One region of the Comamonas sp. GB3 AK4-5 genome, then DNA from elsewhere that is predicted to be linked to it. Evidence: riboswitches for the same ligand, from Rfam matches in the RefSeq annotation. Region 1 holds a riboswitch; the other holds the start of a gene.
What was found. Region 1 has a riboswitch for S-adenosylhomocysteine ahead of ahcY (adenosylhomocysteinase). Riboswitches for the same ligand answer to the same signal wherever they lie in the genome.

Region 1 (3,407 bases):
CCCCGCATTTTGCTCATTGAAGATGAGGCCAGCATTCGCCGCTTTGTGCGCCTGGCATTGGAGGACGAGGGCTGGCAGGTCTTCGAGGCCGATACGGCCAAGCGCGGCCTGATCGAAGCCGCCAGCCGCCAGCCCGATGCCGTGGTGCTGGACCTGGGCCTGCCCGATGCGGATGGAAAAACAGTGATCGCCGAGCTGCGCAGCTGGAGCGCCTTGCCGATTCTGGTGCTCTCGGCCCGAGAGCGCGAGGAAGAAAAAGTGGCCGTGCTGGATGCCGGTGCCGACGACTATCTGACCAAGCCCTTTGGCGTGCCCGAGCTGCTGGCGCGCTTGCGCGTGCTGCTGCGCCGCCGCCAGCAGGGGCAGGCTGCAGACAAGCCCGGTAGCCGCGTGCAGTTTGGTGCGGTGGTGGTGGACCTGGCCACCCATGAGGTGGCGCGTGCCGGCGAGCCCGTGCACCTGACTCCCATCGAATTTCGCCTGCTGGCGGCGCTGATTGCAGGCCATGGCAGGGTGCTGACCCACCGCCAGCTGCTGCTGCAGGTCTGGGGGCCGGAATACCTGGACCGGCCGCACTATCTGCGTGTGCACATGGCCAATCTGCGGCAAAAGGTGGAGGCCGATGCGGCCCAGCCCCGGCATTTGATCACCGAGCTGCAGGTGGGCTATCGCTTGGTGGGGCTGGCTAGTTAGCGGATCAGCAAGGCGCAGGCGTACAAGCCCAGTCCAAAGACGGCATGCATGACCAGGCTGTGCATACGGGCCAGCCAGGGGCGCGGCGCGCGGCTGGCGGCCCAGCCTGCACCCAGGGCGGGTTGCATCACAAAAAACGGGAACACCACCGTGGCCGTACCGAACAGCAAGGCCGGCAGCAAACTAGGGGTGGCCAGCCAGGCGCTGCCCTGCCACAGCACCAGGCCAGCGGCAAAAGCGATACCGGTCAGAAAATGTACGGCCCAGCCCAGAACTGCCTCAAAGGCCTTGGGCGCCGCGGCACCAATGGGTGCGTGGGCAAAACGGCCATGGGGCATATGGGCAATCCAGCGGCCGACCAGGGCGTAGTCGAGTGCAGGCACGCCCAGCAGGCGCTTGCGCGCCGCAGCCCATAAGTCGGTGGCGATGGTGGCGCCTATGCCCATGGCGATGGTTTGGAGGGTGACAATGGGGTCAGTAAAGCTCATGGAACGCTCGCGCAAACAAGAAGAAGCAAGATGCTGAAAAATCCCACTATGCAAACTCAAGCCGACTTCAAGTCAAGCCCCCATGTTGGTTGATATAGGAGATGTGGTGCGGCGCACGGGGCTGGCCGCCTCCACCTTGCGCTATTACGAAGCCCAGGGCTTGATTGCCGCTGCGGGTCGCCATGGCTTGCGCCGCCAATACCAGCCCCAGGTCTTGCAGCAGCTGGCCTTGATCACCCTGGGGCGTACGGCGGGCTTTTCGCTGGCGGAAATTCGCCAGATGCTGGGCGATGGCGGCAGCCTGGTGGTGGACCGCCAGGCGCTGGAGCGCAAGGCCGACGAGCTGGACCGCAGCATTCGTCGCATGACGGCGCTGCGCGAAGGCCTGCGCCATGTGGCGCAATGCCCGGCGCCCCAGCATCTGGAATGCCCGAAATTCCAGCAAATCCTGCGCCTGCATACGGCCAGCCAGCGGCACAGGGCGGAAGAGGGCGGCGCTTCAGCGCATCCTTAATCACGTCACATCGGCTGGCCGGTCTGGCTGCCGGATGCGGCGCAGCCCGTATAATCGCGGCCTGTCCGAGGAGCGTTGCAGCGCCCCCAGTGTGAGCGGGGCGTGAGGCTCGGATTTTCATTGCAACGACGCTCACCCACGCTTTCTGTGCGGTGAGGTTCATTCAAAGTCCCCCGCAGAACGTGGTTTTTCATTCATTTTTTGGAGAAAACCATGAACGCTGCTGTTCGATTCAATCCTGCTGACTCCGCGATCACCGATATTTCCCTGGCCGCCTGGGGCCGCAAGGAAATCAAGATCGCCGAAACCGAGATGCCCGGCCTGATGGCTGTGCGCGAAGAGTTCGCCGCTGCCCAGCCGCTGAAGGGCGCGCGCATCACCGGCTCGCTGCACATGACCATCCAGACCGCAGTGCTGATCGAGACGCTGACGGCTCTGGGCGCGCAAGTGCGCTGGGCCTCGTGCAACATCTTCTCCACCCAGGACCATGCCGCAGCCGCCATCGCCGAAACCGGCGTGCCGGTCTACGCCATCAAGGGCGAATCGCTGAAGGACTACTGGGACTACACCCACGCCATCTTTGAATTCGGCGCCAAGGACACCGAGGGCGAAGGCCCGAACATGATCCTGGACGATGGCGGCGATGCCACCATGCTGATGCATCTGGGCAAGAAGGCCGAGAAGGACCTCTCTGTGCTGGCCAACCCCGGTTCGGAAGAAGAAAAGATCGTCTTCGCCGCCATCAAGGTCAAGCTGGCGGTGGACCCCACCTGGTACAGCCGCAAGAGCGCCCACATCCTGGGTGTGACCGAGGAAACCACCACCGGTGTGCACCGCCTGAACGAAATGTCGGCCAAGGGCACGCTGCTGTTCCGTGCCATCAACGTCAACGACTCGGTGACCAAGTCCAAGTTCGACAATCTGTACGGCTGCCGCGAATCGCTGGTGGACGGCATCAAGCGCGCCACCGACGTGATGATCGCCGGCAAGGTGGCTGTGGTCGCCGGCTACGGTGACGTGGGCAAGGGCTGTGCCCAGGCCCTGCAAGCCCTGCGTGCCCAAGTGTGGGTCACCGAGATTGACCCCATCAATGCCCTGCAGGCTGCCATGGAAGGCTATAAGGTCGTGACCATGGAGTACGCCGCTGACAAGTGCGACATCTTCGTGACCACCACCGGCAACAAGGACATCATTCGCCACGAGCACATGATCGCCATGAAGGACGAAGCCATCGTCTGCAACATCGGTCACTTTGACAATGAAATCGACGTGGCGTCGATCGAGAAGTACGAGTGGGAAGAGATCAAGCCCCAGGTGGACCACATCACTTTCCCCGATGGCAAGAAGATCATTCTGCTGGCCAAGGGCCGTCTGGTGAACCTGGGCTGCGCCACCGGCCACCCCAGCTTTGTGATGTCCAACTCCTTTGCCAACCAGACCCTGGCGCAGATCGAGCTGTTCACCCGCCCCGATGCCTACGAAGTGGGCAAGGTCTATGTGTTGCCCAAGATCCTGGACGAAAAAGTGGCCCGCCTGCACCTGAAGAAGGTGGGTGCCCAGCTGACCGTGCTGAGCCAGGATCAGGCCGATTACATCGGCGTGAAAAAAGAAGGCCCTTACAAGCCTGAAACATACCGTTATTAACACCCCCTGAGGCGCTTTGCGCCTTCCCCCTCTCTGGCTTCGCCGGAGGGGGACGACAGCCTCGCTGC
Region 2 (3,407 bases), 460 kb from region 1:
TCACGGCTGGTGACCAGTACCTGGCGGCTGGCGGCGAGCTGGTCCGTGCTCAAGCGCACGTCGGGGCCATGGGCTGTTTGTGCGGCGCGCCAGGGGGCGAACTGCGGGGCCATGACGGCCACCAGGGTTTCATGGCCCATGCCTTGAAATTCCTCGCGCCCATCCATGGCCGGGCGCTCGAACATCAGGGCCAGCTGGGCCCGGCCGGCGTGCAGCAGCTCCAGTGCGTCGGCCTGGGGCGCGGCCAGCACTTCCACCGTCAGCCCGGGAAACTCCTGTGCCAGGGGCACCAGGCCATCGGCCCAGGCGGTGGAGAGCAGCTCGGGCGCAATGGCAAAGGTCAGCCGCTCCTCCAGCCCCTGGTGCAAGGCCTTGGCCTGCTGGTTGAGCTGCTGCAACTGGGCCGCCAGCAGGCGGGCCTGGGGCTCCAGCGCACGGGCGGCGGCGGTGGGGCGGGGCTCGCGCCCGCTGCGGTCAAAAAGCGGGAGGTCCAGCTCGGCTTCCAGCTGGGCGATGGCCATGCTGACGGCTGAGGGCACGCGCCCCAGCTGGCGTGCAGCGGCGGAAAACGATCCATGGTCCAGCACGGAGAGAAACAAAAGAACTTGCTCAGGGGGAAAAGCCATGGCGGCCAATCTATCAAGAAAACTGAAAGAATCTGACTTTTGTGCTCAATTTACGGCACATATACTGCCGGCCATGTCGAAACCTGTCAGTGCGATGGCACCCGCAACCTCTCTCTCTGCCGCTTCTTCTCCTGTCTCCACCGCCCCCTCCGCATCCCCCAAAAAACCTACCGGCCTGCAAGGGCCCTGGCGCCGCGTGGTGTTTGTCGGTCTGTACGAGCTGATCGCCATCATTGTTTCCAGCCTGTTGTTCATGGCCACGGGCCAGAACTCGGGCGACTCCGGTGTGATGGCCGTGGCGGCCTCCACCATTGCCATTGCATGGAACCTCACTTTCAACTGGCTGTTCGAGCAATGGGAGCTGCGCCAAACCCAAAAAGGCCGTTCCCTGCTGCGCCGCATTGCACACGCCATCGGCTTTGAAGGCGGTATTGCCGCCATGCTGATCCCGCTGATGGCCTGGTGGTTCGATATTTCGCTGTGGGAAGCCACGGTGCTGGAAGCCGGCCTGCTGGTGTTCTTCATGCTCTACACCTTTGTCTTCAACTGGGCGTTTGACCGCATCTTTGGCCTGCCGGCGTCGGCCCAGAACCTGCAGCCCTGATGCGCAGGCCGACCGCCGGGCATCTGCACGCATTCCCCGCGCCGGCACATTCCGGCGGCACGCCGTAAAATTGCCGGCTTCGCCCCGAGGAGCGCTGCAGCGGGCCGGTGTGTACCTGCAGGTACACGATCGGCCGGTCAGGCTCGGGGTCCGCAGATGCCTGGCCCCGCCCGCCTCTGCCCGCTCTTGCAACGGCGCTCACCTGTCTTCGATTCTGCTTTTTGGTTTTACACAGGTGAGCTGATGTCTGTTGCTGCTGCTTCTTCCATTGCCATTCCCCCCATGCGCCTGTCGGGCCTGGAGCCCGTGTTCATCGGCGAGGGCACGCTGTTCGTCAACGTGGGCGAGCGCACCAACGTCACCGGCTCCAAGGCCTTTGCCCGCCTGATCCTGAACGAGCAGTACGAGGAAGCCCTGGCCGTGGCGCGCCAGCAGGTGGAAAACGGGGCGCAAATCATCGACGTGAACATGGACGAGGCCATGCTGGACAGCAAGGCCGCCATGGTGCGCTTTCTGAACCTGATTGCCTCCGAGCCCGACATCGCCAAGGTGCCGGTGATGGTGGACAGCTCCAAGTGGGAAGTGATCGAGGCCGGCCTGCAATGCCTGCAGGGCAAGGGCATCGTGAACTCCATCTCCATGAAGGAAGGGCTGGAGAAGTTCAAGCATGAGGCCAAGCTCATCCAGCGCTATGGCGCGGCCGCCGTGGTCATGGCCTTTGATGAAAAAGGCCAGGCCGACACCTACGCGCGCAAGATCGAAATCTGCGAGCGTGCCTACCGCGTGCTGGTGGATGAGGTGGGTTTTGCGCCCGAGGACATCATCTTCGACCCGAATATCTTTGCCGTGGCCACCGGCATTGAAGAGCACAACAACTACGCCGTCGACTTCATCGAGGCCGTGCGCTGGATCAAGCAGAACCTGCCCGGCGCCAAGATCAGCGGCGGCGTTTCGAACGTGAGCTTCTCCTTCCGCGGCAACGACCCGGTGCGCGAGGCTATACACACCGTCTTCCTCTACCACGCGATTGCGGCCGGCATGGACATGGGCATCGTCAACGCTGGCATGGTGGGCGTGTACGACGATCTGGAGCCGGATCTGCGCGAGCGCGTGGAGGACGTGGTACTCAACCGCCGCCCCGACGCGGCCGAGCGCCTGCTGGAGATCGCCGACAGCGCCAAGGGCGCTGCCAAGGACGAGAGCAAGAAGCTGGAATGGCGCGGCACGCCCGAGCATCCCAAGACCGTGGGCGAGCGCCTCTCGCATGCCCTGGTGCACGGCATCACCGACTTCATCACCGAGGACACGGAAGAGGCCTACCAGCAGATCGTGGTGCAGGGCGGGGGTCGCCCGCTGCATGTGATCGAAGGCCCGCTCATGGACGGCATGAACGTGGTGGGCGACCTGTTTGGCGCCGGCAAGATGTTCCTGCCCCAGGTGGTGAAGTCCGCCCGCGTGATGAAGCAGGCCGTGGCCCATCTGGTGCCCTATATCGAAGAGGAAAAGCGCCAGCAGGAAGCGGCCGGCCTGGACGTGTCCAGCAAGGGCAAGATCGTCATTGCCACCGTCAAGGGCGATGTGCATGACATCGGCAAGAACATCGTCACCGTGGTGCTTCAGTGCAACAACTTCGAGGTCATCAACATGGGCGTGATGGTGCCCTGCCACGAGATCCTGGCCCGTGCCAAGGCCGAGGGCGCGGACATCATCGGCCTGTCCGGCCTGATCACGCCCAGCCTGGAGGAGATGCAGTACGTGGCCGGCGAGATGCACAAGGACGACTACTTCCGCATCAAGAAGATTCCGCTCTTGATTGGTGGCGCCACCTGCTCGCGTGTGCACACGGCCGTGAAGATCGCGCCCAAGTACGAGGGCCCGGTGGTCTATGTGCCCGATGCCTCGCGCAGCGTGAGCGTGGCGCAAAGCCTGCTGGGCGAGAACAAGGACCAGTACCTGGCCGGGGTGCAGGCCGACTACGACAAGGTGCGTACCCAGCACGCCAACAAAAAGGCCACGCCGCTGTGGCCGCTGGACAAGGCCCGCGCCAATGCCACGCCGGTGGACTTTGCCCACCATGCGCCCGTGGTGCCGCGTGTGCTGGGCCGGCGCGTGTTCAAGAACTTCGACCTTGGCGAGCTGGCCCAGTACATCGACTGGGGCCCGTTCTTCCAGACCTG

Region 2: linked by a shared signal. The riboswitch ahead of metH (methionine synthase) and the one ahead of ahcY (adenosylhomocysteinase) in region 1 are both predicted to bind S-adenosylhomocysteine.

What each region holds. Positions count from the first base shown of each region.
Region 1 is NZ_CP166730.1:690,015-693,421, forward strand. Features, by position in the region: gene ACA027_RS03030 (response regulator) at 1-693, shown strand, start outside; gene ACA027_RS03035 (DUF2938 domain-containing protein) at 690-1,181, opposite strand; gene ACA027_RS03040 (helix-turn-helix domain-containing protein) at 1,264-1,695, shown strand; S-adenosyl-L-homocysteine riboswitch at 1,757-1,836, shown strand; gene ahcY (adenosylhomocysteinase) at 1,909-3,339, shown strand.
Region 2 is NZ_CP166730.1:227,993-231,399, forward strand. Features, by position in the region: gene ACA027_RS00940 (LysR family transcriptional regulator) at 1-626, opposite strand, end outside; gene ACA027_RS00945 (PACE efflux transporter) at 700-1,230, shown strand; S-adenosyl-L-homocysteine riboswitch at 1,311-1,437, shown strand; gene metH (methionine synthase) at 1,474-3,407, shown strand, end outside.